3 regions of the Gordonia sp. GN26 genome follow, and region 3 is predicted to be linked to each of the others. Evidence: predicted binding sites of a transcription regulator. Region 3 holds the regulator's gene; each other region holds the start of a gene.
What was found. The regulator LexA, encoded in region 3, represses DNA repair genes until DNA is damaged. The targets are predictions, from matches to a motif close to CGAACANNTGTTCG.

Region 1 (9,643 bases), on a different contig from region 3:
CAGGAGCTCTACATCTCCCTCGGTACGGTCAACACGCACCTGACCCGCATCCGCGCCAAGTACGCCGAGATCGGTCGCCCGGCTCCCACCAAGGCCTCGCTGGTGGCCCGCGCCATCCAGGACGGGATCATGACGCTCGACGAGCTGTAGAGGCTGACGTCCGGAACGGTTGCCACGTGCGGGATACTGGACCGCGTGGCAGCCATCGAGGACATACTCCAGGTCGAGCAGATCGAGACCGACATCTACCGGGGTGGTGCTTTCCCCAGCCACCTCCAGCGCACCTTCGGCGGACAGGTCGCCGGCCAGGCGCTGATGTCGGCGACGCGGACGGTCGACGCGGACCATTACGTCCACTCGCTGCACGGATACTTCCTGCGACCCGGCGATCCCGACATCCCGGCGGTGTTCCTCGTCGACCGGATCCGCGACGGGCGGTCGTTCGTCACCCGGCGGGTCACCGGCATCCAGCACGGCGAGGCGATCTTCACGATGTCGGCGTCGTTCCACGTCCGGACCGACCAGGGCTATGAGCACCAGGACCGCATGCCGCCGGTGCCCGAACCCGAGGAACTCACCGATCGCCTCGACGAGCTCGGCGAGGAAGAGCGCGCGGTGTTCAAGGAATGGCGTAACTTCGACCTCCGCATCGTGCCGCCGGAGAAGATGGTCACCTCCCCGTATCTCGCTGCGCAGCAACGGGTCTGGTTCCGGTACCGGCACCCGTTGCCCGACGACACGGTGTTCCACGTGGGGACACTCGCCTACATGAGCGACATGACGCTGCTCGGGTCGTCGCGCGTGCCGCACCCCGAGTCCAATCCCCAGGTCGCCTCCCTCGACCATGCGATGTGGTTCATGCGCCCGTTCCGCGCCGACGACTGGCTGCTCTACGACCAGACGTCGCCGTCCGCGGACGGGGGTCGTGCCCTGACTCAAGGCCGCATCTTCGACCGGCAGGGACGCATGGTCGCGGCGGTCACGCAGGAGGGACTCGCCCGCACCGGACGCCAGATGCCCGAGGACCAGCACGCCCGGACCGATCGGTGAGCGCCGGATCGCGACCGCGGATCGGGGTTCTCGCACTTCAGGGTGACGTGCGCGAACACATCCACGCCCTCGAGGCCAGTGGGGCCGACGCGCTGCCCATCCGCAGGCAGTCCGAGCTCGACGAGATCGACGGCATCGTCATCCCCGGCGGGGAGTCGACGACGATGAGCAAGCTGCTCGGCATCTTCGACCTGTTCGACCCGCTCGTCGAGCGGCTCTCCGACGGGCTGCCCGCCTACGGGTCCTGCGCGGGCATGATCATGCTCGCCTCCACGATCCTCGACACCCGCCCCGACGCCCGCCACCTCGACGCACTCGACATCACGGTGCGGCGCAACGCCTTCGGCCGTCAGGTGGAGAGTTTCGAGACCGATCTCGACTTCGCCGGCATCACCGATCGGGCCGGTTCACAGCCGATGCGGGCGGTCTTCATCCGGGCACCCTGGGTGGAATCGATCTCACCGGATGTCGAGGTTCTCGCCCGGGTCCCGGAGGGGCCGGCCGAGGGGCGGATCGTCGCGGTCCGCCAGGGAAATGTGCTCGCGACGTCGTTCCATCCGGAGGTCACCGGCGACCGACGCGTACATGAATACTTCGTGGAGATGGTGCGTCGGTAAGATCGTGCCGAACCAGCGACAGTGCAAGCGCCTGCGGCAGCAGTCGGCAGGCTTGAGGATCGCCGGATGCGGGGCCACGGGCCCGGCATGCGTGCCGCGGGCATCCACCCGCCGCGCACCGGCACCGGGAAAGGATGCGACCACATGAGCGGCCATTCCAAATGGGCCACCACCAAGCACAAGAAGGCGGTCATCGACGCCAAGCGCGGCAAGATGTTCGCCAAGCTGATCAAGAACATCGAGGTGGCCGCACGAACCGGCGGTGGTGACCCGGCCGGCAACCCGACCCTCTTCGACGCCATCCAGAAGGCGAAGAAGTCGTCGGTGCCCAACGACAACATCGAACGCGCCCGCAAGCGCGGCGGTGGTGAAGAGGCGGGCGGCGCCGACTGGCAGACCATCATGTACGAGGGCTACGGCCCCAACGGCGTGGCGATCCTGATCGAGTGCCTCACCGACAACCGCAACCGTGCGGCCGGCGAGGTCCGCACCGCGATGACCCGTAACGGCGGCAACATGGCCGATCCGGGCTCGGTCTCGTACCTGTTCACCCGCAAGGGCGTCGTCACCCTCGAGAAGAACGGCCAGTCCGAGGACGACATCTTGATGGCCGTGCTCGACGCCGGTGCCGAAGAGGTCACCGACCTCGGCGACACCTTCGAGATCATCAGCGAGCCGACGGACCTGGTCGCGGTGCGCACCGCCCTGCAGGAGGCCGGTATCGACTACGACTCCGCCGAGGCCAGCTTCCGCGCATCGGTGGAGGTCGCCGTCGACGCCGAGGGTGCGCGCAAGGTGTTCAAGCTGATCGACGCACTCGAGGACTCCGACGACGTGCAGAACGTCTACAGCAACGTCGACATCAGCGACGAGGTCCTCGCCGAGCTCGAGAACGACTGATCGTCACCGCCCTCGCGAGGGCGTGTTGATCATCGGAGTTGTCCGCCCACCCGGATAGGATCTCGAACAACTGTTCGTAACATTGTTCGGATGCCTGGGAGGGTACGAGTGCGCGTCATGGGCGTCGATCCGGGTCTCACCCGGTGCGGTATCGCGCTGGTGGAGTCGGGTCGCGGCAGGTCGGTGACCGCACTCGACGTGGACGTCGTGCGCACGCCGAGCGACATGGACCTGGCCGAGCGTCTGCTGGCCGTCTACACCTCGGCGTGTCACTGGCTCGACGTCCACCAGCCCGATGCGGTCGCGATCGAGCGGGTCTTCGCGCAGAATCAGGTGTCGACCGCGATGGGCACCGCGCAGGCCGGTGGCGTGATCGCGCTCGCCGCCAGCCAGCGCGACGTCCCGGTGCGTTTTCACACGCCCTCGGAGGTCAAAGCCGCCGTCACCGGCAGCGGCCGGGCCGACAAGGCGCAGGTCACCGCGATGGTCACCCGCATCCTCGGCATGCAGACCAAGCCCAAGCCCGCCGACGCCGCCGACGCGCTGGCGATCGCCATCTGTCACTGCTGGCGCGGGCCCATGATGGAGCGCATGGCGGCCGCGCAGAAACAGGCCGACGCGGCCGCCGCGAAGCATCGAAAGCGGCTGGCCCAGGCACGAGAGGGGAGTCGCGCATGATCGCGTCAGTCCGCGGTCCGGTTCTCGAGATCGCCCTCGATCACGCCGTGATCGACTGTGCGGGAGTCGGTTACCGGGTTCTGGCGACCCCGGTCACGCTGTCCCGGCTGCGTCGCGGCGACGAGGCGACGCTGTTGACGTCGATGATCGTCCGCGAGGACTCGATGACGCTGTACGGGTTCACCGAACCCGATGCCCGCGCGCTGTTCGCGCTGCTGCAGACGGTCACCGGGGTCGGCCCGCGGCTGGCGATGGCGACCCTCGCCGTCCTCGAACCCGACGCGCTGCGTCGTGCACTGGCCGACTCCGACACCAAGGCACTGACGTCGGTGCCCGGCATCGGCAAACGAGTCGCCGAACGGCTCTGCGTCGAACTCCGCGACAAGGTGGACCGTCCCACGGCCGACACGGCCACCGGCAGCGTCCCCGCCGGCGGAATCCGCGAGCAGGTCGCCGAGGCGCTCGTCGGACTCGGGTTCACCGCCGCCCCCGCCGAGAAGGCGGTCACCGCCGTTCTTGCCGAGAATCCCGACGCCGACGCCTCGACCGTGCTCCGCCGGTCGCTGGCGATGCTGGGCAAGGCCTCGTGATGACCGGCGATCCCGACGACCTCGAGGATCGCGAGGTCAACGCCACACCGGTCCGGTCCGACGGCGACCTCGACGCCGGCCTGCGCCCACGCTCGCTGGCCGACTTCATCGGCCAGCCGCGTGTCTGCGAGCAGCTCGAACTCGTCCTCCATGGGGCCAAGGGTCGCGGCGGGACCCCCGATCACATCCTGCTGTCCGGCCCGCCGGGACTCGGCAAGACCTCGCTGGCCATGATCATCGCCTCGGAGATGGGTGCGGCGATCCGAGTGACCTCGGGTCCGGCGCTCGAACGCGCCGGTGACCTCGCCGCCATGCTGTCGAACCTCGTCGAGGGCGACGTCCTGTTCATCGACGAGATCCACCGCATCGCCCGGCCCGCCGAGGAGATGCTGTACCTCGCGATGGAGGACTTCCGTGTCGACGTCGTCGTCGGCAAAGGCCCGGGTGCCACGTCCATTCCGCTCGACGTCGCCCCGTTCACCCTGGTCGGCGCCACCACCCGTTCGGGTTCGCTGACCGGCCCGCTGCGCGACCGCTTCGGGTTCACCGCGCACATGGAGTTCTACGACCCGGCCGAGCTCGTCCGGGTGCTCAACCGTTCCGCGGGCATCCTCGGCATGGAACTACGGCTCGACGCCTCCGAGGAGATCGCTCGGCGGTCGCGTGGCACGCCCCGGATCGCCAACCGTCTGCTCCGCCGGGTCCGCGACTACGCCGAGGTCCGCGGTGACGGCTCGATCACCGTCGACGTCGCACGTGCCGCTCTCAAGGTCTACGACGTGGACGAACTCGGCTTCGACCGGCTCGACCGCGCCGTCCTCGACGCCCTGATCCGGGCGTTCGGCGGGGGACCGGTCGGGGTGTCGACGCTCGCGGTGGCGGTGGGCGAGGAGCCCGCGACCGTCGAAGAGGTCTGCGAGCCGTTCCTGGTCCGGGCTGGGATGATCGCCCGCACTCCACGGGGACGCGTCGCCACCGCAGCGGCGTGGCATCACCTGGGCCTGACCCCGCCCGCCGGCGCGATGAACGCCTCCTTCGGTGCCCGCCCACGCGACATCGGGGGCGAGTCCCTGTTCGACGAGCTCTGACCCGACCCGTAGCGAGAACCCCCGTGTGACGCGGGGCACCACCTGCGGGGATGCTCACAAAGATAGACGTGGCACACTGTGTGGAGCACAGCGTGGCCGCACGATGCCTCTCGCCGATCGGCGCGGGGTGGTGGTGCACGCGGTACAACCCGAAACACAAAGGACTGACTCTCACCCATGGACGCTCTGCTCTTCCCCCTCTTGCTGGCTCTCCTCGCCGGCTTCATGTTCTTGTCGATGCGGAAGCAGAAGAAGCGCGCGGCCGAGATGCAGGACATGCAGGCCTCGGTGTCGACGGGTACCCGCATCCAGCTGACCTCGGGTCTGTTCGGCACCGTCATCGACGCGGCGTCGTCCGACTACGTCGACGTGGAGATCGCCACCGGTGTGGTCACCCGCTGGAACCGTCTCGCGATCATGCGCGTCATCCCCACCGATGAGGCCGCCGCGACCTACCCGGGCCACACCGCGCCGGAGGCCGACTACACCGACTACGCCGACGACTCGGACTCGGTAAGCCTCGACAAGCCGTCGTCCGACGACGCGCGCGACACCGACAAGTAATCCCGGAGCAGCGCCGCGCCGTCGACCGGCGTGGCGCCTCCCGCCCACCTCCCGCGCATCCTGTCTTGCCGAGGTCTGCGTGCCCCCGCTGTGCTGAGCAGTGCGGTGCGCGCAGACCTTTCGGAGTCGGTGGGTCATGCGGTCCGAGCGCCCTCGGCCGGTTGACGTTCCCAAAGGAGACCTGAACAGCTGTGACAAGTCCTCGTTCGACCGCGAAGGCGGCCAAGTCCGCCGGCAAGCGGTCGCGACCGAGTCGAGAGATCCCGCCGTGGCGTCCGCTCGTGGCCTTCCTCGCTCTGCTCGCCGTCGTGTACGGGTTGATCTACTTCACCGGTCCCAAGACGCTCGAGCCCAAACTGGGCATCGACCTGCAGGGCGGAACCCGGGTGACGCTGACCGCGCGCACCGAGGACGGCAAGGAACCGAGCCGCCAGCAGCTCGATCAGGCCAAGCAGATCATCGAGCAGCGTGTGAACGGTCTCGGTGTCTCCGGATCCGAGGTCGTCGTCACCGGCAACAACCTCGTGATCACGGTGCCCGGTGAGGACGGCGCACAGGCCAAGTCGCTGAGCCAGACCGCGCGTCTGTACGTGCGGCCGGTCGTCGGCGCGACGGCGGCGACCCCGCAGCCGCCGAAGCCGGAGGACCAGGACGAGGACCAGGCCGACGGGATGCCCACCGAGGTGGCCGCGGCGGCGATCGCCGAGCAGCGCAAGATCCGTCAGGCGCCGGGCGACGCCAAGCAGGAGCAGTTGGTCCCGCTGCAGGAGCAGATGGCGAAGATGGACTGTTCGCCGACCGCCAACGACCCACTGCGCGGCAACGACCTGCCCGACCAGTACCTGGTGGCGTGTTCCACCGACGGCAAGGAGGTCTACCTCCTCGGTCCGCAGATCATCGACGGCCGCGACATCAAGGACGCGTCCGCCGGCACCGATCCGCAGACCGGCGAATGGGTCGTCACCCTCGAGTTCAAGGGCAAGGCCGCGGACTTCTGGCCCAAGTACACCGCCCAGGAAGCGCCCAACCGCACGCAGACCGCGTTCACCCTCGACTCGGCCGTCGTCTCCGCGCCGGCCATCAACGAGCCGATCCCGGGCGGTCAGACCCGCATCAGCGGCAGCAGCGCCGACCCGTTCACCGAGAAGTCGTCCAACGAGCTGGCGAACGTGCTGAAGTACGGCTCGTTGCCGCTGTCGTTCAACGCCTCCGACGCCGAAACCGTCTCGGCCACACTGGGTCTCTCGTCGCTCAAGGCGGGTCTCCTCGCCGGCGCGATCGGCCTCGTCGCGGTCCTGATCTACGCGCTTGCGTACTACCGGATGCTCGGCATCCTGACGACGCTGTCGCTGGTCCTCGCCGGCGCGATGGTCTACGGCATCATCGTCCTGCTCGGACGCTGGATCGGGTTCACCCTCGACCTCGCGGGCATCGCCGGTCTGATCATCGGTATCGGTATGACCGCGGACTCGTTCGTCGTCTACTTCGAACGCATCAAGGACGAGATGCGTGAGGGTCGAAGTTTCCGCTCGGCCGTGCCACGCGGTTGGGCGAGTGCCCGTCGCACGATCTGGTCCGGTAACGCGGTGAGCTTCATCGCCGCCGCGGTGATCTACATCCTCGCCATCGGTGAGGTGCGCGGCTTCGCGTTCACCCTCGGACTCACCACCATCCTCGACGTCATGGTCGTGTTCCTGGTGACCCACCCGCTGGTCGTCTACGCGAGCCGGTCGTCGTTCCTGTCCAAGCCGAGCGTCAACGGCCTCGGCGCGGTCAGCGAGGTGGCCCGCGAGCGCAAGGTCGCGGCCCGCCGCCAGGCCGAGGCCGCCGAAGCGGCCCGTGCCGACGCGTCCACCAGCGAGAAGGGGACTGTGCGATGACCCGTCCGGACAACCCGAACAAGGACTCGCGGGAGCCCGGCGACACCGCGGTCGTCGAGCCGCCGTCACCGTCGACCGGTACCGACGCGGACTTCGTCTCCGACACCAAGCGCGGCTTCTTCGCCCGCCTCTACACCGGTACCGGTGCCTTCGAGATCGTCGGCAAGCGGAAGTTCTGGTACATCGTCACCGCCGCGATCATGCTGATCTGCCTGGCGTCGATCGCGATCCGGGGCTTCACCTTCGGCATCGATTTCGAGGGCGGCACCCAGATGTCGGTGCCGGTCGCCTCGTCGGAGATCACCGCCGACTCCGTCGAGAAGGTCGTCACCGAGGCACTCGGTGAGGAGCCCGAATCGGTCCAGACCGCCGGTGCCGGCAACAGCGCCACCGTGCAGGTGCGCACCGAGACCCTCGACCTGGCCCAGGCCGAGGCCGTGACCCGCGCTCTCACTGCGGAATTCGGTCCGGCACTGACCGCCTCGGAGGTCAGCATCTCCGACGTGAGCTCCACCTGGGGCCGTGAGATCACCGAGAAGATGGTCATCGCGCTCGCGGTGTTCCTCGTCATCGTGTTCGTCTACATCGCGGTCCGGTTCGACCGGGAGATGTCGATCGCGGCGATGGCATCCCTCGTCTTCGACATCGTGGCCACCGCGGGCGTCTACTCGCTGGTCGGCTGGGAGGTCACCCCGGCCACGGTGATCGGTCTGCTGACCATCCTCGGCTTCTCGCTCTACGACACGGTCGTGGTGTTCGACAAGGTGCAGGAGAACACCCGCTCGGTACTGCAGACAACTCGTCGGACCTATGGCGAGCAGGCGAACCTGGCGGTCAACCAGACGCTGATGCGATCGATCAACACGACCATCATCTCGGTCCTGCCGATCATCGCGCTGATGGTCGTGGCCGTCTGGCTGCTCGGCGTCGGCACGCTGAAGGACCTGGGTCTGATCCAGCTCGTCGGCGTCGTCGTCGGCACGTACTCCTCCATCTTCTTGGCCTCGCCGCTGCTGGTGACGCTGAAGGAACGCCGCGAGGACGTCTCCCGGCACACCGCCAAGGTGCTGAACCGTCGCGCCGGGATCGAGTCGGGCGTGGCTCCGAGCGCCGACGTCCGGCCGGTGCGCCGTCGTCGTGGCGCGGCCGACACGGACGACGCCGAACGGGTACCGACCGGCAAACGCCGTCGCAACCGTTAGTCTCACCCACGTGATCGTCAGGCACCGGGAGTTCATCAGGGTCCTGAGCCTGCTCGTCGGGATCGTCACGGGCGCCGGCGTCCTGACGGCCTGCGGCGACGACGGGCCCCCGACCATCGACTACGTGGTCGACGCCCACGTGACCAGCTACAACGCGAACACCGTCGACGGCAACGCTGACGGTGTGCTCATGGCCACCAGCCGTCTGTTGCCGGGTTTCAGCCTGCTCGGACCCCAGGGGCAGGTCATCCCGGACCGCGACGTCGGCACCGTGACCCGGATCCCGGGACGCGCACCGGCGCTGCGGTACGAGTTCACGCCCGAGGCGGCCTTCACCGACGAGGTCGCACTCGACTGCGACGACCTGATGCTGGCGTGGGCGGCGATGAGCGGACGTTTCCCGGGGTTCACGCCGGCGACGACCGCCGGGTACCGCGACATCGAGAAGGTGGAGTGCTCGCCCGGCGAGAAGTCGGCGACGGTCACGTTCGCGCCGGGTCGTGAGTACCGCAACTGGCTGTCGTTGTTCGGCGCGGGCACCTTGCTGCCGGCGCACATCGTGGCCCGCGAAGCCGGGCTCGCCAACGTCGTCGACCCCATCCGCGCGAAGGACCGCGGCGCGCTGGCCCGCATCGCGACGGCCTGGAACACCGGTTTCGACCTCACCTTCGGACCGGTAGACCATGCCCGGTTCCCGTCCTCCGGGCCGTACCGCATCGACCGCTACTCGCGGTCGGGCGGACTGGTCCTGGTCGCCAACGAATCGTGGTGGGGGGACAGGCCGGAGACCTCACGCATCGTGATCTGGGGTCGCGGAACCGATTCGACGCGCCGCCTGCCCGACGGCAAGTTCGACATCGTCGACGTCACCGCGGGCGTCGTAGAGGGCGACCTCGCCGGGACGTCGGGGCCCGACGGGCCGGCGTCACCCGCCCGGGCGATCGGTGTGGAACAGATCGTGCTCGCCGGCAAGGGCGTCTTCGGGGACGTGCGGATGCGCCAGGCGTTCGCCTCGTGCGTGCCGCGCGCCGACCTCGCCCGCGATTTCTCCGGTGGCGCCGCCGTCTGGAATCT
Region 2 (9,643 bases), on a different contig from region 3:
GATCCCGATGACGTAGCGCGGGTTGTCGGCCGGGGCGATCCCGGCGAACGTGATGTTGTAGCGCGAGTTCGAGTAGCAGCCGCACGACGGATCGACCTGCTGGGCGGTACCGGTCTTGCCGGAGACCTGGTAGCCGCTGACGGCCGCCTTGGTGCCGGTACCCATCTGCACGCCCATCGGATCGTCCTGCACCACCGAGCGGAACATGTCGCGGACCGTCCGGGCGGTCTCCTCGCTGACGACGCGGACCGGTTCGGGACGAGCATGCCCCTCCGTGGTGTCGCCGTCGCGCTCCTCGCCGGCGAGAATCCGCGGCGGGATGCGCAGGCCGTCATTGGCGATCGCCTGGTACATCGCGGTCATCTGCAGCAGCGTCATCGACAGACCCTGCCCGATGGGCAGGTTGGCGAAGGAACCGCCCGACCACTGGCTCAGTGCGGGGACCTCGCCGGCGCTCTCGGCCGGGAGGCCGACGCCGGTGCGCTGGCCGAGCCCGAATCGCTTGAGCATGTCGGCGAAGCGTTCCTCACCGATGCGCTTGGCGAGCATCAGCGTGCCCACGTTCGACGACTTACCGAAGATGCCGGTGGTCGTGTACGGCTCGACGCCGTGCTCCCAGGCGTCGCGGACGGTGACGCCGGACATCTGGATGCTGCCGGGCACCTGGTGGACCGTGTCCGGCCGGGTGAGGCCGTACTCGATGGCGGCGGCGGCCGCGACGAGCTTGTTGACCGAGCCGGGCTCGAACGGGGAGGTGACCGACGGGTTGCCGAGTTCGGCCTTCGGCTGGTCCGACAGCGGGAGCGAGGCGTTGAAGGTGCCGTCGTTCGCCATCGCCAGCACCTCGCCGGTCCTGGCATCGAGCACGACCGCCGAGGCACCCTTCGCTCCGGACGCCTGCTTGGCCTTCATGACCTGACTCTGGACGAACCACTGGGTGTCGGAATCCAGGGTCAGGCGGACGGTGGAACCGTTGATGGCCGGGTGCACGTTGCGGGTGCTGCCCGGGATGATCGCGCCGTCCGATCCGCGGTCGTAGGTACGGGAACCGTCGGTGCCGGACAGGATCGCGTCGAGGGAGGCCTCGAGGCCGATGAGACCGTTGCCGTCGTAGTTGACGTCGCCGATGACGTTGGCCGCCAGCGAACCACCGGGATAGAGCCGGATGCTCTCCGGGTCGGCGCCCACCTCGGGGAACTCCTCTGTGATGCGCTTGGCGACGTCGGGGCTCACCGACCGTGCGAGGTAGACGAAGGGCTCGTCGCCGGTGATCTTCGCGAGGAGGTCCTCTTCGCTGATCGAGCCGCCGAGTGCCACCGAGACGCCCTTGGCGATCTCCTTGAGGCGCTCGTCGACGCCGGGCAGTTCGTCGTTCTTGCGGTGCTCCTCATCGATCGACTTGCGAACCGCCTTGGGCAGGAACGTCAGTGACCGGGCCTCGTCGGTGTAGGCCAGCGGGCGACCGTTGCGGTCGAGGATGGAACCACGCTTGGCCGTCAGGACCTGCGTGTACTCGCGCTGCTGGGCGGCCTCGGCCGAGATGGACCCGGCCTGGATGGTGTGGACGACGATCATCTTCCCTGCGACCGCGAGGACCACGAGCAGCACGACGACTCCGAACACCTTGGTCCGGAATCCGAAACTGTGCAGTCCCCCGCTGTTTCGGGGACCGCCCTTTCCCGGTCCGCGGCCACCCGGGCCGCCTGCGGTCGCGCGGGATCCCTGGCCCGGGCGACGTCCCGGGCGAGACGGCGCGTGGCCGAGTCGCTCGAAGGTCGCACGTGTCATGGTCGTCAATTGTTCACCGCTTCAAGGTCGTGACAGGGATTTGGCGTCGGCGGGTTGCAGATCGGTGGGCGCACTGTGACAGCCCTTACGACCCGCGGCCACCTCACGTCCGGGGCACGACGTTCGGCGCCGGGATCGGGCTCGAGGGCGCGGGCCCCGACTCGGCCGGCGGCGAGGCCTCCCCCTGCCCGGGGGCCGGATCGGGTTGCGCCGGAACGGGTTGCGGCGACGGCGTGGGCCCGGACTGTCCCGGGGTCGACGGGGCCGGGGTCTGCTGACCCGGGGTCTGCTGGGCCGGTGGGTTGGGTGCGCCGACGGCGCCGCCGCCGAGTCCGATCGAGTCGTCCACCTTGCGCGGGTCGATGGTCTCGGTGGGGTCGGGCTTCAGTTCGGGGTTGAGGTCGGCCATCGGCTTCCCCGACGCCGGTGCGGGTTTCCCGACGATGCGGGGCCGGCGCGGGTCGTCGACGATCATCCGTGCCGGGTTGTCCGACGGGATCATGCCGAGTCGGGTTGCCTCCCGGGACAGTTCCGGAGCAGAGTTGCCGGATTCGTAGGTCCGCTTGAGCGCATCCCGCTGGTCGATGAGCGACTGGTTCTCCGTCCGCTCGATGCCGAGCTTGTAGGAGTCCTGGGCCGATTTGGTGGACAGCCACAGGCTCAGACCGAGGCCCAGGACCAGCAATGCGATGACCGGGACCACGAAAGGTGTGTGCTGCAACCGTTCTCGAAGCGAGACACCGGACATCGACAGCCCGCCGCGGGCCGCACGCGGTGCGACCGCGCCGGTGGCCATTCGCTTGTGACGGCGATCCAGCGCGCGTTGGGCCGCCCGCGAACGGGTCGCGCGCTCGGACTCGATGCGGGCGCGCCGCGACCGACGACTGTTCTGTTCGGTGGCGGAACGTCCAGCGCCGGAACGATCTGAGCCGGAACGCTTGTCGTCGGAACGGCCGGAGCCGGAGCGACGAGGGGCGTCGTGCAGGATCGTCATGATCAGCCCTTCTTCTCGACTCGTTCGACCGCCCGGACTCGAACCGGTGCCGATCGCGGATTGATGGTCAGTTCCTCGTCGTCGGGACGCTCGGCGCCGCGGGTCACGAGGCGGAACTCCGCGGCGGTGCCGGGCAACTCGACGGGCAGGCCAGGCGGCGAGGTCGAGGTCGTGCGGGCCGCGAACTCCCGCTTGACGATCCGGTCCTCGAGCGACTGGTAGCTCATCACCGCGACACGGCCGCCGACGGTGAGCGCCGACAGCGCGGTCGGCAACGCCTCGCGGAGGACGTCGAGTTCGTGGTTGACCTCGATACGCAGGGCCTGGAAGGTGCGCTTGGCCGGGTGGCCACCGGTCCGCCGGGTCGCCGCCGGGATGGTGGCGTAGAGCAGTTCGACGAGACGTGCACTCGTCGTGAACGGTTCTTTCTCGCGCTCCCGCAGGACCGCCGAGGCGATCTTGCCTGCGAAGCGCTCCTCCCCGTACTCGGAGAGCACACGGGCCAGTTCGCCGTGACCGTAGGTGTTGAGGACGTCCGCCGCGGTGAGCGGGTCGTCGGAGTTCATCCGCATGTCCAAGGGCGCGTCGACCGAGTAGGCGAAACCCCGGCCGGCCTGGTCGAGCTGCATCGACGAGACACCGAGGTCGAACAGGGCGGCGTCGATGGTTTCCTCACCGGCGTCGTCGAGGACGTCGGCGATCTCGTGGAAAGTGGCCTGGTGCAGGGAGATCCGGTCCGCGTGCGGTTCGAGTCGGCGCCGCGCGATGTCCAGGGCGGAGGCATCGCGGTCGATACCGACGAGGTGCACGTTGGGGAATGTGTTCAGGATGAGTTCGCTGTGCCCACCGGCACCGAGCGTCGCATCCAGGAAGACCCGCCGGTCTTCTGATTCCAGTGCCGGGGTGAGCAATTCGACGATGCGCCGGCCCATGACCGGGATGTGGCCGAACTCGCCGGAGCGGCGAGTGTCGTCACCAGTGTCATCCACGGAGGGCCCCCATCGGCGTGTCGGCCATGTCGGTCGGCAGAGTCGGCGTTTCGGTGCGAAGGACTTGTCGGAGGAGTTTCATGTCGCGGGCGGACGGTTCATCACCGTCGGGCCGCGCCCCGGATGGAGCGAGGTCCCGATCCGATTCCGTACCTGGCGTTGGGGAAGTACGCCAGGGTCGGACCGGATCGGGGCCTCGTGCCACCCGAAGCCCGAGTACCGCTTCGCCTCGTCCCCTCTCGGCTACAAGACCGCGTTCAACGCGGCCGAGTTGGCTGCCGAGAAGTTCTCCTCGTGCTGCGACTGGTACTCGTCCCATGCGGCCGAATCCCAGATCTCGAGGTGATCGAAGCTGCCGAACACCACGCACTCCTTGGACAGTCCCGCGTAGACGCGATGGTCGGAGGACAGGCTGATCCTGCCCTGGCCGTCCGGTCGCTGTTCTTCCGAACCGGCGAAGAAGGTCCGCTGAAACGCACGCAGGTCAGGGTCGTTGCGTGACGCCTCGACGATCCTCGCCGCGATCGCATCGAACTCTTCGGTCCGATACACCGACAAGCTGTGGTCTTGGCCTTTGGTGACCACTACCCCTCCTGCCAGTGCATCGCGGAACTTGGCGGGCAACGTGAGTCGCCCTTTGTCGTCCAATTTGGGCGTGTAGGTGCCGACGAATCGCACAGACATGTCGACACCTCCTGCCCCTGGGTTCCGCGCTCCGGATCGCCTCACCCAGTGCTGCCACAGTACCCCACTTTCCTCCACTTTCCACCCCAGAAGCCCACTCGACCTCCACTATCCAGCAAATCCCCAGTTCAAGCAGGTGAAACTTCTGACACTTCGTGCGTGTCCCGTGCGTGAACGCGTGTCGCCTTGCCCATCGATCGTGTGACAGACGGGCTTTCTGAGGCTTCAGATGCCCATGCGACCAGTGCTTCTTCCCAGGTGGGGCAAAGTGGGGAACTCGGGTGGGGGAAGGTGGGGAACGCCGGTGGGGGCAGGTGGGGGCCGGGAGTGGGTGACGGTGGGGACATGGTCGACAGCGCGCCGAATCGCACGTGAGAAGCCGGGTCGTGCACAGCAAAAGAGCCGCGCACCCACATGGGTGCGCGGCTCTCGAGGGTCGTGGCCGTCAGACCGACCGGAGATCTACTCCTGTTCGAACCGACGGTTGAATCGTTCTTCCATCCGCTCCGACAGCTTGCGCTTGGAGCCGGAAGACCCGGATTGCTTCTTGCCTCCCGCGCGCGGCGCGGCGGTCGCGGAGTCGGCGAGGTCGTCACCCCAGAGGGCGAAGAGGCCGGCACCGAACATCACCAGGAAGCCGAGGAGGCTGACGATCGGGAAGCCCCCGATGTCGATCTTGACGATGAGACCGCCGACGAGCATCACGAGGCCGACGACGAAGACCGCCACCGCCTGTAGGCGACGACGGCCACTCGACTTACCCAGCCGACGACGCTTGACACTGGACGCAAACTTGGGGTCTTCCGCGTACAGAGCGCTCTCGATCTGTTCGAGCATGCGTTGCTCGTGCTCCGAAAGTGGCACCGACCCTCCTTCTCCCTGATCCGCGACGCCGACGACGGTCAACCGCGACCGGTGAGGCGTCTGCGCCTTATTCTCCCATGATACGAGGTGAAATCAGCCGCGACCACCATTACTCACTGTTGTGGGCCCGGATGCACATACCGGAACGACAACGGAACGCCGAAAGTGTGTCCGGCCTCACGCAGTTCGCCCGATTTGGGGGTCCTCTGTCCCGAATTTGCCTTGCTCGTAAGCGATGACCAAGGTCTCGACCTGCCGGAGGAAGTCGAGGACGAGGAGTCGCATGCCGGCGACACTGTCGGGGTCGAGTGTTCGGATGATCCCCGACTCGATTTTCATCCGGACGGGCGACAGCGTGGCGAACCGCGCGGCCAGCGGGGCGAGGTCGGGAGCGACCACACCGATACGGGTCCAGGCGTTCGACGTCTTGCGGCGGGCGGGGCCGGCCGGCTCGCCGATGGCGATCGCGGCACCGGCCGCACGGAGGGCGACGAGATAGAACTGCCGGAAACGCTCGGCGTCGTCGGAGACACCATCGGCGTTGTCGAGGAGGAGATGGGCACGCTGGAGGAGATCGCGCGCACGTCCGACCATCACCGGGTCGACGGGGGTGGACCGGCGGGATGTGGGCCGTCCGGGCATGGCATCCTCCTCACTCGCTGGCGACGGTGTCCGGTGGCAGACGCTTCCCTCGTCCGCCACCGGACCGTCATGTCGTCGGGATGAACGCGAACAGCTTGCGGAGGCACATTCATCGAACACCCGTTCGACACGTTCAATATAGCTAGCGGTGCGCGTCTCTTCAAGGCGTGGGGCCGCGCCCGCATCCTTCTTCAACACCGACTCCCGCGACCCGATTCCGCGGAGCCCGCCATACCGAGAGGACAGTCACACCAGATGGTCGGAGAGCGCATGGCCGGGGCGGTGCGGGCCCGCTCGGTGAGCCCGGAGACGATCCGACGTTGACGATTCGTCTGGTGAACCTCGGTGGTCAGGACTCCCGCGTGTGGCTGGAGCCCGCCCTCGACGTCTATGTGACCGCGATGGGGTATCCCCGCGGGACCGAGGTGCACCGGGCGTCGCTGTGGCGTGAACACATCGCCCGGCCGGGCTGGCGTGCGGTCGGCGCGGTCGCCACCCTGCCCCCGCACGAGGCGCAGTCGATGCCGACGTCCCGGCGTCGGGTCGGACCGCCGGTGGGTACGGGCCCCGACGACGTCCTGGTCGGCATCGCCTACGGCTACACCGGTGCGACCGGGCAGTGGTGGAACCAGCAACTCCGGCTCGGGCTGCGGCAGACGGGACGCTCCCCCGCGGACATCGAGATGATCGCCCGGGACTACTTCGAGCTGACCGAGCTCCACGTGCACCCCACCGCGCAGGGGCGCGGCATCGGTCAGTTGCTGCTGGCGCGGCTGCTCGCCGAGCGACCCGAACGCCATGTGCTGTTGTCGACGCCGGAGATCCCCGCCGAGCAGAACCGGGCCTGGTCGCTGTATCGGCGGATGGGTTTCTCGGACGTGCTCCGGCATTTCACCTTCACCGGAGACCCCCGTCCGTTCGCGTTCCTCGGCCGTCCGCTGCCGCTGAACCTGCAACCGCCGCCCCCCGGTCCCCCACAATCTGGATGATGGAGGGCGTGGCACAGACAACGACGACAGCGCACGACACGGAACACGCATGAGCGGGCACGGGGAGCGGCGCGACGCCGTTGTCGTCGGCGGTGGCCACAACGGCCTCATCGCCGCGGCCTACCTCGCGAAGGCCGGACGCGATGTCGAGGTCTTCGAGCGCGACGAGATCCCCGGCGGGGCGGTGTCGACCGTCGAACGTTTCCCCGGGTACCGCATCGATCGCGGTTCCTCGGCGCACCTGATGATCCGGCACTCCCCTGTTCTCGACGACCTCGACCTCGCCTCGCACGGACTCCGCTACGTCGACTGCGACCCCTGGGCCTTCGTGCCGGCGACCGACACGGCGCCGGCGATCGTCTTCCGGACCGACCTCGACGCGACCTGCGTCTCCATCGAACGGGCATGCGGCGCAAAGGATGCCGCGGCGTATCGGCAGTTCGTCGAGACCTGGACGCCGCGGGCGCGGGCCGTCATGGACGCCTTCTACCGACCTGCGTCGATGGGACAGTTCGGGCGGGCGTTCGCCGGTCTCGGGTCGACGGCCACCACCGAACGCACCGGCCTGATCGGACGCCGCAGCGGCGCGATGATGAACCTCACCGCCGAACTCATGACGTCCGGCGACTCGCTCCTCGACCGCTACTTCGACTCCGAACAGCTCAAGGCCGGGCTCGCCTGGTTCGGCGCGCAGTCGGGGCCGCCGATGAACGCGCCCGGCACCGCGCCCATGGTCGGGTTCGCCGCCCTGATGCACGTCATCCCACCCGGCCGCGCGATCGGCGGCAGCGGTGCGCTGACCGATGCGCTCGTCCACCGCATCGGCGCCGACGACGGCCGGATCGTGTGCGGGGACCCGGCCGTCTCGATCACCCGGTGCGGTGACCACTGGCGAGTGCAGACCGAATCCGGTGAGCGTCGGTGTACGCCCACGGTGATCAACGCCTGCCATGTCCTGGCGACCCTGGATCTGTTGGCGGCGGGCGGTTTCGACGCCGGGACCATCGACCGCTGGCGGCGCGACATCGTCGTCGGCAGCGGGATCGGGATGGCGGTACGCCTCGGCACGACCGCGCTACCCGCCTACCGCGACCTCCCCGACGATCTGCCCGCCCACGGCGTCCACTCCGCCCTCGGTCTGCTGGTGACCGACCGTGCACACCTGGTCCGCGCGCACGCCGCCGCGGCGGTGGGTTCACTGCCTCCGCGGCCCGCCGTCGTCGCGATGAGCTTCTCGGCGATCGACCCCGGCCTCGCCCCGGAGGGCAGACACGCGATCAACCTGTGGGCGCAGTGGCATCCGTACCGGCTCGCGAGCAACGCCGGGGGCGACTGGTCGACGCTGGGTGCACAGGCGGCCGCAGCGGTGTGCGACGAGGTCGACCGCCACGCACCGGGTTTCGCGGAGTCCATCGCCCACCGGTACATCCAGACCCCCGAGGATCTCGAGTCCGAACTCGGGCTGATCGGCGGCAACATCATGCATGTCGAGATGTCGATCGACCAGATGTTCATGTGGCGACCGACCCCGGATCTGGCCGGTCATCGCGTCCCCGGCGCCGACGGGCTGCTCCTGGCCGGGGCGTCGACGCATCCGGGCGGCGGGGTGACGGGCGCGAGCGGTTACATCGCGGGCCACGCTGCCCTACGTGGGAGACGTCTGTTCGGCTGAGCGTCGGAGACGTCTGTTCGGCCGAGCGTCGGAGACAGGTGTTCGGCTGAGTGTCTGGCACGATGAGCAGCGTGCGATTGTCGAATCCCGAGCAGGGTGCACCGAAGTCCTCCCGCGGTCAGTCCCGACACCGCCGGCTGATGCCGGTGGCGGTGGCGGTCGTGGCTCTCCTCCTGTCGCCGCTGATGGCCGGCTGTCTGGAGCGTTCGACGACGGTGGGCGATCGGTATTCGGGCAGTGTCATCGTCGCGACGGCCCCGGACAATCCCCGTGGCGCCCCGCAGCTGGATCTCCCCGAGTCGATGATGGGGCAGGTCTCGGTGACCGAGTACAAGGAGACGCCTGAGGAGGAGTCGGACTCCGCCGACGGTGACGACAAGGGTGCCGGCGGCGACAGGCCCGAGGAGGCCGTCACCCGCGTGGGCAGCCGCGCGAGTTTCTCCGATCTCACCGCAGGCCAGTTCGGCCAGCTCGGCGACATCATCGCCGACGCCTACGGCGAGACCTCCTTGACGATGGACCTCACCGCCAAGCGCAGCGGCGAGGTGGTCCGATTCCGCGGTGACACCGACCTGTCCGAGCTCATCCCGGGTCGCAACTTCGTCCAGCTGACGGTCACCTTCGGCGGGCCGGTGACGGCGACCAATGGTGACCAGGTCGGCGAGTCGACGGTCACCTGGACGCCGGCTCCGGGAGAGCCGTCGGACTTCACCGCCGACGCCACCTACCCGGACCCCGCGACCGCCGCGGTCAGCAGCTGGTCCTGGTTCGTCGCCATCGTGTGCCTGATAGCGGTGCTGGTCATCGCGCGGCTCGCCTACGCGAAGCGGTACCGCGGCCCGCGCCCGGGACGACCGGTCGCCACCAACACCGCGCCGTCGACCCTGTCGGGTGAGGGCCTCTCGGCGGCCGCCGACCCGAAGGCCGCGAAGGCGACCGAGAACAGTTAGGGAGCCGCGACCAACCGGCGCGTCAGGCGGGGACGTGCAGCGCGGCGTCGACGTCCACACCGAGGCGGCCG
Region 3 (9,643 bases):
GTCGCCTGGGTGAGCCCGCGGACGCGGCCGCCGAGGGCGTGGAGACCGTCGGCGTGGTGGCCGGCGAGCAGCCCGGCGATCGGGAGGCTGTTGGTGATCACCGTGAGGTCGCGGTCGCGCGGCATGGCCTCGGCGGCCCGGAAGGTGGTGGTACCGGCGTCGAAGAGGACCGACCCGCCGTCGGGCGGGAGGAATCGGAGAGCGGCACGGCCGATCGCGGCCTTCTCCTCGGTCTGCTCCGTCTCACGCTCGGCGATGCCGAGTTCGCCGATCACCCGCAGGATCTCGGGGCGGACGGCGCCGCCATGGACGCGTTGCAGGTGCCCGGCGCGTTCGAGGACCGCGAGGTCGCGGCGGACCGTCTCACTCGTCACGTCGAACTTCGCGGCGAGCTCGGCGACCGAGGCGCGTCCTGCGACGCGCACCTCCTCGGCGATGGCCTGCTGTCTCTCCTCGGCGTACACACCGGCTCCGTTCTGATCGTTCCCGTGGCTCGTATCCGAAGGCCCTGGTTGAACTCGTCAATGTGGGAACATGTTGCTTTGTATGTTGTAGTAACTGTGTTTACGCCTGTTTGTATTGACAAGTCAAGAAGAATTTGTAACCGTGGTCACATGACGCAGAATCTGACGGGGACGCCGGTCGTCGGTGGTGTGGCTCTCGGGCCCGCGCTCTGGCCGGGACGCCGACCCGACCACTCCGCGGAGGCGCTGAGCGCGGGCGTCGAGATCGCCGAGGGCCTGCGCGCCACGGAGACCGAACGGTTCACCGCGGCCGCCGCTGCGGTCGCCGCGCGCCTGCGTGAGCGTGCATCGCAGAACACCGGCGTCGCCGCCGAGGTCCTCACCGCCACCGCCGGACTCGCGGAGGACCGCGGGTGGATCGGTGCCGCCTCGGGACTCATCGCGAAGGGGGCCTCGGCCCCGTCGGCAGCGGTCGCCGCCACCGAACAGTTCGCCGCCGTGTTCACCAAGCTCGGTGGACTCATGGCCGAGCGCGTCACCGATCTCAACGACGTCCGCGACCGCGTCCTCGCCGAGCTGTTGGGCCTGCCCGAGCCCGGCGTGCCCACGCCGGATGTGCCGTCGATCCTGCTCGCCGACGACCTCGCGCCCGCCGACACCGCGGGGCTCGATCCCGCCACCACCATCGCGCTCGTCACCCGCCTCGGCGGGCCCACCAGCCACACCGCGATCATCGCCCGGCAGCTCGGCATCCCGTGCATCGTCGCGGTGCCCGGCCTCGACGAGATCGATTCGGGCACGGTGATACTCGTGGACGGGACGACCGGTGAGGTCGTCGTGGAACCCGACGACGCCGCTGCGCGCGCCCGCGTCGACGAGCACACGCGTCAGGCGGCTCTGGTTGCGGACTGGTCGGGTCCGGGACGCACCGCCGACGGTGTCGAGGTGGCGATCCTGGCCAACGTCGCCGACGGGTCGTCGGCCCGCGCGGCCACCGACCATGCGGTGGAGGGTGTCGGACTGTTCCGCACCGAACTGGCCTTCCTCGAACGCGCCGACGAACCGACGGTGGAGGAGCAGGCGGACATCTACCGCGAGGTGCTCGACGCATTCGGCGGCCGCAAGGTCGTCATCCGCACCCTCGACGCCGGCTCGGACAAACCACTGCGCTTCGTGAACCAGCCCGAAGAGGCCAACCCGGCGCTCGGCGTTCGCGGCGACCGGATCGCCCTGGCGCACCCCGAGATCCGCGCCCACCAGCTCGACGCCATCGCGCGCGCCGCCGAGGGCTCCGAGACGAGCCCCTGGGTCATGGCGCCGATGATCGCCTCACCGGCCGAGGCGGCGGCCTTCGCCGCGCAGGTGCGCGAACGGGGACTGACCCCCGGGGTCATGATCGAGGTCCCCGCCGCCGCGATCCTCGCGCCGGCGATCCTGGCCGAGGTCGACTTCGTCTCGATCGGCACCAATGACCTCACGCAGTACACGATGGCCGCCGACCGGATGTCGGCCGACCTCGCATCCCTGACCGATCCGTGGCAGCCGGCCGTTCTGCACCTCATCGCGACGGTTGCGCGGGCCGGACGGGATCGGGGGAAACCGGTGGGCGTGTGCGGCGAGGCGGCGGCGGACCCGATCCTCGCCTGTGTGCTCGTCGGACTCGGGGTGACCTCGTTGTCGAGTGCTCCGGTGGCGGCCGCTGCGGTCGGTGCCCGGCTCGCCGACGTCACGCGAGCAACCTGCGAAAACGCAGCGGCAGCCGCGCTCGCCACCACCGATCCGGCTGCGGCTCGCGCGGCTGCCGCCGCGGTTCTCGAGAGCTGAGGGGTCAGATTCGCCGCATCACGGTGACGACCTTGCCGAGGATGACGGCCTCGTCGCCCGGGATCGGGTCGAACAGCTCGTTGTGCGGCATCAGCCAGACATGACCCTTCTGGCGTTTGAAGGTCTTGACCGTGGCCTCGCCGTCGATCATCGCGGCGACGATGTCACCGTTGTCGGCCACGTTCTGCTGGCGGACGACCACCCAGTCGCCGTCGCAGATCGCAGCGTCGATCATCGACTCGCCGACGACCTTCAGCAGGAACAGCGAACCCTCGCCGACGAGCTCGCGGGGGAGCGGGAAGACGTCCTCGACGGCTTCTTCCGCGAGGATCGGACCACCTGCGGCGATCCGGCCGAGCACCGGCACGAAGGTGGGCTCGGGCAGTGCGCCTCCGGTCGGTGACGTGGGCGTCGGCGGTTCGCTCGGCGCGATGTTGACCGCACGCGGACGATTGGCGTCCCGCTTGAGCAGGCCCTTGCGTTCGAGTGTCCGCAACTGATGGGCGACCGAGGAGGTCGAGGTGAGACCCACCTCGTCACCGATCTCGCGGATGCTCGGCGGGTAACCGCGTTCGCGCACGGATTTGCGGATCACCTCGAGGACTCCGCGCTGCCGCGGCGTCAGCGAGGCCTCGGCCGCTGCCATGTCTGCCGGGGTGACGGGCTCGTCGGCGCCCCGCGCTCCGGTGCGCTTACCGCCGTCATCGCTCATGATCGGGCTTCCTCTCGATTCCGAACGTGCTGGTAGATCGCTTGTCTGCCGACGACCCTAGCCCAGAATGCCGACCGCATCAAACATTTGTTCGACGTGTCGCGAGACAATTGTCGGAGTGCCGTGCTACAAATTCGAACATCAGTTCATCGAACAGGTGATCGACACTCGAACAGTTCGAACGCCGACGACGCAGTCGGACGCACGGACAGAGTTCGACCGGAAACACGGAGGGCACCATGCGCACCGCCACTCTCATCGACCCCGTCCGCTCCACCGATCCGGTCCGCGGTGACGTCCTGGAACGTCCGCGCCCGATGCGCCGCGGCGACGGCCGCCGTCCCGCCGACGGCCGCCCGGTGCCGGAGTCGGCGGTTCTGGTCCGTCGGGTCGCCTCCACCCAGTGCGCCTCGCCGGTCGGCCTGCGCGGTCGGGGACCCGTCGTCCCGGCCCAGCATGCCGCGCAGCCCGCCCCCTCGGCGGTCATCCGCCGGCGCCGGCGCGCGGCGACGGCAATCCTCGCCGGCGTCGGACTCGCGCTGGCGGTGTGGGTCATCGCGGTCGTCGGGCAGAACTACGCCGCGACGGTCACGCCTTCCTCGGTCGGCACCGAGGTCGTCCACGTGCGCTCGGGCGACTCGCTGAGCACCATCGCATCACGCGTCGCCCCGGAGATGCCCCGCGAGGCGGTCGTCGACGAGATCATCCAGCTGAACGACCTCCCGTCCAGCGGCCTGCGCGTCGGCCAGCCCCTCCTCGCCCCCCGGTATCACTGAGCGCGGGCGGTATCCTCGATGTCACAGGGACCGGCCGACTACCGGCCTGGCATGCGGCCCGGCTGCATCAGAGTGTCCCGTGACCTGCGTGAGGATACGATGCGCTGCCCCTTCTGCAAGAACGACGACACCAAGGTCATCGACTCGCGTGTCGCTGATGAGGGGCAGGCCATCCGGCGCCGCCGCTCCTGCGTGGAGTGTGGGCGACGCTTCTCGACCGTGGAGAGCGCAGTGCTCGCGGTGGTCAAACGCAACGGGGTCACCGAACCGTTCAGTCGCGAGAAGGTGATGCGGGGCGTCCGGCGCGCATGCCAGGGACGCCACGTCGCCGAGGACGCGCTGGCACAGCTCGCCCAGCAGGTCGAGGACACGGTACGTGCCAGCGGATCGGCCGAGATCCCCAGCAACGAGGTCGGACTCGCGATCCTCAAGCCGCTGCGTGACCTCGACGAGGTCGCCTACCTGCGCTTCGCGTCGGTGTATCGCTCGTTCGACTCCGTCGAGGACTTCCAGCGCGAGATCGACGACCTGCGCTCGGCGTCGTCCGATTCCGGCAAGGCCTCAGCCGAGTCGGTCAAGAGTTCGTAGGACCCGCTTCTCCGACACCGGGTAGGCGGTGCCGAGTCGCTCGGCGAACAATCCCACCCGCAGCTCCTCGACGAGCCACTGCGCCTCGTCGTTGACGACCGCCTTTCGGTGCTCGGGCACCTGCGTCAGTCGCTGGGCCCACCGCTCGGTCACCCGGTCGACGACGGCCACTCCGGCCTGGTCCCGGGCCGCGGAGGCCGGCAGTGCCGTCAACCGGGCTTCGGCCGCCGCGAGATAGCGCGGCACGTTCTCCAGATGTCGTCGCGCGGTGGCGGCGATGAAGCCGTCGAAGACGAGATTGTCGAGCTGTTCGGCGACGTCGTCGGCTGCGAGTGAACCGGCATGACGGTCGATCGCGGCGCGTACCGGCGCCACCCACCCGAGGGATTCGACAGCGAGAGAGAAATACTCCGGCGCCGATTCGGAGATCCGCGGCCGCAGTTTCTCCGTGAGCGCGCGGAACGCCTCGGGTGAGCGCACCGCGGACAGCGTGCCGGCGTCGAGGCCCGCGACGACATCGCGGATGGCGCGGCGTGTGCAGTCGGCCAGCAGCGCATCGAGATCCGGGTAGGGACTCTGACTCAACGCGAGTCGGCCCGCCGCCCCGAGTGAACCGGCGACCCGTCGGTGCAGCGGCGGGATCGCGAGGTCGAGCAGTGCGACGATCCCTCTCTCCGCCAACCGATCACGGGTCTGCTCCGAGGCTGCGTCGATCACGACCACCCCGCGGGTCCGCCCGGCATCGTCGGTGATCGCGTCGATCGTCGGGTAGCGGGTGAGGCGCTGTCCGGCGATGTCGACGGTCCGCTGGGCGGCGAGCGTGCCGATGCCCTCGTCGGTCCAGGTGCGGTACAGGGTGCGCTTCACCGTCTTCGTCGCGGCGGGGGTGCCCGCACGCTGGAGTTCGGCGATGGAATCGGCACGCGCGGTGATCTTTCCGGCGTCGTCGACCACCGCGAAGTGCATCCTGAGGTGGGCCGGAACCCGGTCGACGTCGAAATCGGCTGCGGTGACCGTCATCTGCGTGATCGTGGTGAGCTCGCGTGCGAGCCCGACCGTGAGCGGTTCGCTCCGGGGTGTGAGGCGCGCCAGGGCCAGCTCGGCGAAACGCTGTGCCGGGGACATCGACTTGCGCAGCTGCTTGGGCAGCGACTTCACCAGTGCGGTGGCCAGTTCCGTCCGCATGCCGGGCACCGACCAGTCGAAACCCGCCGAGCGCACATGGGGGAGCAGAGCGCGCGGGATGATCACGGTGACACCGTCATCGGGTGCGCCGGGTTCGAACCGGTAGCGGAGTTCGAATCGTGTGTCGCCCTGTTGCCAGGCACCCGGGTAGTCGGTGGGCGCGGCCTCGGTGCTCGCCGCGACGTCCTCGGGCTTCAGATCGAGCAGAGCCGCGTCAGAACGTCGGGCCTTCTTCCACCACGTGTCGAAGTGCCGTGCGGAGGTGACCTCGGGGCCGACGCGCTTGTCGTAGAACTCGAAGAGCTGATCCTCGGTGATCACCAACCCGCGCGTGCGCATGCGGTTCTCGACGTCGGAGGCCGCTTCGAGCAGGGCGCGGTTGCGTTCGAAGAACGGGTGCTGGGTACGCCAGTCGCCCTCGACGAGGGCATGGCGGATGAACAGTTCGCGGGAGACGACCGGGTCGATGGGGCCGTAGTCGACGCGACGTTGCGCGACGAGTGTGACGCCGTACAGCGTGACCCGTTCGTAGGCCATCGCGGCACCGCGCTTCGACGACCAGTGCGGCTCGCTGTACGTGCGTTTGACCAGATCGCCGGCCAGCTTCTCCGCCCACAACGGATCGATGCCGGCGACCGTGTGCGCGAACAGGCGAGAGGTTTCGAGGACCTCGGCGGCCATGATGAACGACGGCGGCTTCTTGGCGAGCGGGGACGCCGGGAAGATCATCAGGGTCGTGTTGCGGGCCCCGGTGAACTCGCGGCCCTCGGTGTTGCGCGCGGCGATGTTGGACAGCAGACCCGAGAGGATGGCGCGGTGGACCGCGTCGGCGTCGACCTCGGGGAGGTCGGAACCGGCCGGACTCACCGGCCAGTCGAGGTCCTTGACGATCTCGGTGAGCTGGCGATGCAGGTCGCGCCATTCCCGGATGCGCAGGAAGTGCAGGAACTCCCGTTCGCACATCCGCCGGAACTTGCTGCTGGACAACTCCTTCCGCTGCTCCTCGAGGTAGCGCCACAGCTCGACGTAGGCCAGGAAGTCCGACTGCGGCACGACGAAGCGACGGTGGGAGGCGTCGGCGGCCTCGCGATGCTCGGCCGGACGTTCGCGGGGATCGGGCAGCGACATCGCGGAGGCGATGACCAACAGGTGGTCGAGACAGCCGAGTTCGCGGCCGGCGATGAGCATCCGGGCGATCCGCGGATCGACGGGGATACGGGACATCGAGCGGCCGACGGGGGTGAGGCGCGGCGGACCGCCCTCACGGCTCACCGTGATCGCACCGAGCTCGGCCAGCACGCCCATGCCGTCGCGGATGGCGCGGTCGTCAGGCGGCTGCACGAACGGGAAGTCCGCGATCTCACCGAGTTTCAGCGAGGTCATCTGGAGGATGACGGCGGCGAGGTTGGTGCGCAGGATCTCCGGATCGGTGAACGCGGGCCGGGCGTCGAAGTCGTTCTCGCTGTAGAGCCGAATACACACGCCGGGGGCGACGCGACCGCATCGGCCGGCGCGCTGGCGGGCGCTGGCCTGCGAAACGGGTTCGATGGGAAGCCGGTTGACCTTGGTGCGGGTCGAGTACCGGCTGATGCGGGCCGTGCCGGTGTCGATGACGTAGCGGATCCCGGGCACCGTGACCGAGGTCTCGGCGACGTTGGTGGCCAACACGATCCGGCGACCGTTGGACGGGGCGAAGACCTTCTGCTGGTCGGCGATCGACAGCCGCGCGAACAGCGGGACGATCTCCGCGCCGCCGTTCCGGCCGGATCCGGTCCGACGCTTCAAGGCATCCGCGGTCTCGCGGATGTCGCGCTCGGTGGGGAGGAACACCAGGATGTCGCCGCGGCCACCGGCCCACAGTTCGTCGATCGCGGCGTCGATGCCCTGGATCTGGTCGAGGTCGGCGTGCTCGCCGCCACCGGTGTCGTCACCGCTGTCCGGGCGTTCCTGCAGACTCAGCGGCCGGTAACGGATCTCGACGGGGTAGGTACGACCCGACACCTCGATCACCGGGACCGATGTCTCCGGAGTGCTGAAATGCCGTGCGAAACGGGCGGGTTCAATCGTCGCCGAGGTGATGATCACCTTCAGGTCCGGTCGCTGCGGCAGCAGCCGTCGCAGATAGCCGAGGATGAAATCGATGTTGAGGCTGCGCTCGTGGGCCTCGTCGATGATGAGGGTGTCGTAGCGGCGCAGCATCGGATCGGTGGCGATCTCGCGGAGCAGGATGCCGTCGGTCATCACGCGGATCAGCGTGTCCGCGCCCGAACGGTCGGTGAACCGGACCGAATAACCGACCGCGTCACCGAGTTCGGTCTCGGTCTCGTCGGCGATGCGCTTGGCCACCGAGCTGGCTGCGATGCGCCGCGGCTGGGTGTGGCCGATCGTGCCGCGGATACCGCGGCCGAGTTCGAGGCAGATCTTCGGCAGCTGCGTGGTCTTGCCGGAACCGGTCTCACCGGCGACCACCACGACCTGGTGGTCCCGGATCGCGTCGGCGATCTCCTCGCGGGCGGCCGAGACGGGGAGTTCGTCGGGGAAGCGCAGCACCGGCACGGTGGCCCGGCGACGGTCGAGGCGGCTCCGGGCCTTATCGACGTCGGCGACGACTTGTTGCCATTTGCGCGGGTCGGGGGTGCGGCCCAGTTTGTCGATGCGGCGGCGCAGACGGTGGGCGTCGAGGATCGCGACCTCGTCGAGCGAACGCAGCAGTTCGGTACGGGAGATGCCGGGCTGAGGATCTCGCGGGGCTGGATCTGGGGACTCGACCGACATGATGACTCCAGGATATGGGTCGATGCGGGGAGCGCTCACCTCGCCCGGCATCATGGTGGGCATGTCTGAAACTTCTGGTGCTCTGTGGCACGGCTTCGCCGACATGGGTGCGGTGACCGCGAGTGGACCCTTCGTCGTGACCAAGGGCGAGGGGACCCGTATCTGGGACCGCGACGGCAAGGAATACATCGACGCGACCGCCGGTCTCTGGTTCACCAACGTGGGCCACGGCCGCACCGAGATCGCCGACGCGGTGTCGCGTCAGCTGGGCACGATCGCGCACTACTCGAACTTCGGTGACATCGCGAGCGACGTCACGCTGCAGCTCGCCGACGAGCTGGCCGCGATCGCGCCGGTGCCCGGGTCGAAGATCTTCTTCACCTCGGGCGGCAGCGACTCGGTCGACACCGCGGTCAAGCTGGCCCGCCGCTACTGGGTGGAGCAGGGCAAACCCGCCAAGCGCGTCGTCGTCAGCCGGACCAAGGCCTACCACGGCATGCATGCCGCGGGTACGTCGCTGGCGGGCATCCCGCTCAACCACGACGGCTACGGCGAGCTCATGCACGACGTGCAGAACGTCGACTGGGACGACGCGAAGAGCCTGCTCGGTCTGATCGAGCGGGTCGGCGCGGAGAACATCGCCGCGTTCTTCTGCGAGCCGATCATCGGCGCCGGTGGCATCTACCTGCCGCCGGCCGGGTACCTCGACGAGGTCCGCGCGATCTGCCGCGACCACGACATCCTGTTCGTCGTCGACGAGGTCGTCACCGGCTTCGGTCGTATCGGTGGCGACTCGTGGTTCGCGTCGGCGCGCTTCGACCTGCAGCCGGACATGATCACCACCGCGAAGGGCCTCACTTCCGGCTACGTGCCGATGGGTGCGGTGTTCATCGCCCCGCGCGTCGCCGAGCCGTTCTTCGCCGGTGGCGTCTGGTGGCGTCACGGCTACACCTACGGCGGTCACGCGGCAGCAGCCGCCGCCGCTCTGGCCAACCTGGAGATCATCCGCCGGGAGAACCTGCTCGCCGAGGCGTCGCGCCTCGAGGGCGACCTCGCGACGGCGCTGGCCCCGCTGGCCGACCTCGACACGGTCGCAGAGGTGCGCACCGGCCTCGGTGCGGTCACCGCGGTCCAGCTCGCCGACCCGGCCACCGCCCCGGCCGCAGTCCTGAAGCTGCGGGAGCACGGGGTCAGCACCCGCGCCGCCGGGCAGGGTGCGCTGCAGATCTCGCCCTCGTTCGTCATGTCGACCGACGAGGTCGGCGAGATGGCCGACCGCATCCGCGCCGCGCTGAGCTGACGGGCCGAACACTGTCGAA

Region 1: ruvC (crossover junction endodeoxyribonuclease RuvC) is a predicted target of LexA. The motif match lies at 2,631-2,644, and genes of this name have one in related genera.
Region 2: OK17_RS21685 (SAV_6107 family HEPN domain-containing protein) is a predicted target of LexA. The motif match lies at 6,075-6,088, and genes of this name have one in related genera.

What each region holds. Positions count from the first base shown of each region.
Region 1 is NZ_JSYC01000023.1:3,718-13,360, reverse strand. It holds gene OK17_RS07935 (helix-turn-helix transcriptional regulator) at 1-150, shown strand, start outside; gene OK17_RS07930 (acyl-CoA thioesterase) at 196-1,050, shown strand; gene pdxT (pyridoxal 5'-phosphate synthase glutaminase subunit PdxT) at 1,047-1,667, shown strand; gene OK17_RS07920 (YebC/PmpR family DNA-binding transcriptional regulator) at 1,812-2,567, shown strand; gene ruvC (crossover junction endodeoxyribonuclease RuvC) at 2,676-3,245, shown strand; gene ruvA (Holliday junction branch migration protein RuvA) at 3,242-3,835, shown strand; gene ruvB (Holliday junction branch migration DNA helicase RuvB) at 3,835-4,923, shown strand; gene yajC (preprotein translocase subunit YajC) at 5,101-5,487, shown strand; gene secD (protein translocase subunit SecD) at 5,679-7,367, shown strand; gene secF (protein translocase subunit SecF) at 7,364-8,569, shown strand; gene OK17_RS07885 (ABC transporter substrate-binding protein) at 8,580-9,643, shown strand, end outside.
Region 2 is NZ_JSYC01000165.1:9,266-18,908, reverse strand. It holds gene OK17_RS21710 (peptidoglycan D,D-transpeptidase FtsI family protein) at 1-1,788, opposite strand, end outside; gene OK17_RS21705 (hypothetical protein) at 1,892-2,782, opposite strand; gene rsmH (16S rRNA (cytosine(1402)-N(4))-methyltransferase RsmH) at 2,785-3,771, opposite strand; gene mraZ (division/cell wall cluster transcriptional repressor MraZ) at 4,015-4,455, opposite strand; gene OK17_RS21690 (DUF3040 domain-containing protein) at 4,918-5,319, opposite strand; gene OK17_RS21685 (SAV_6107 family HEPN domain-containing protein) at 5,497-5,961, opposite strand; gene OK17_RS21680 (GNAT family N-acetyltransferase) at 6,282-6,950, shown strand; gene OK17_RS21675 (phytoene desaturase family protein) at 7,000-8,622, shown strand; gene OK17_RS21670 (LppM family (lipo)protein) at 8,685-9,572, shown strand; gene OK17_RS21665 (methylenetetrahydrofolate reductase) at 9,595-9,643, opposite strand, start outside.
Region 3 is NZ_JSYC01000007.1:55,444-65,086, reverse strand. It holds gene OK17_RS01760 (DeoR/GlpR family DNA-binding transcription regulator) at 1-464, opposite strand, end outside; gene OK17_RS01755 (putative PEP-binding protein) at 615-2,288, shown strand; gene lexA (transcriptional repressor LexA) at 2,293-3,000, opposite strand; gene OK17_RS01745 (LysM peptidoglycan-binding domain-containing protein) at 3,240-3,776, shown strand; gene nrdR (transcriptional regulator NrdR) at 3,876-4,364, shown strand; gene hrpA (ATP-dependent RNA helicase HrpA) at 4,338-8,324, opposite strand; gene OK17_RS01730 (aminotransferase family protein) at 8,347-9,624, shown strand.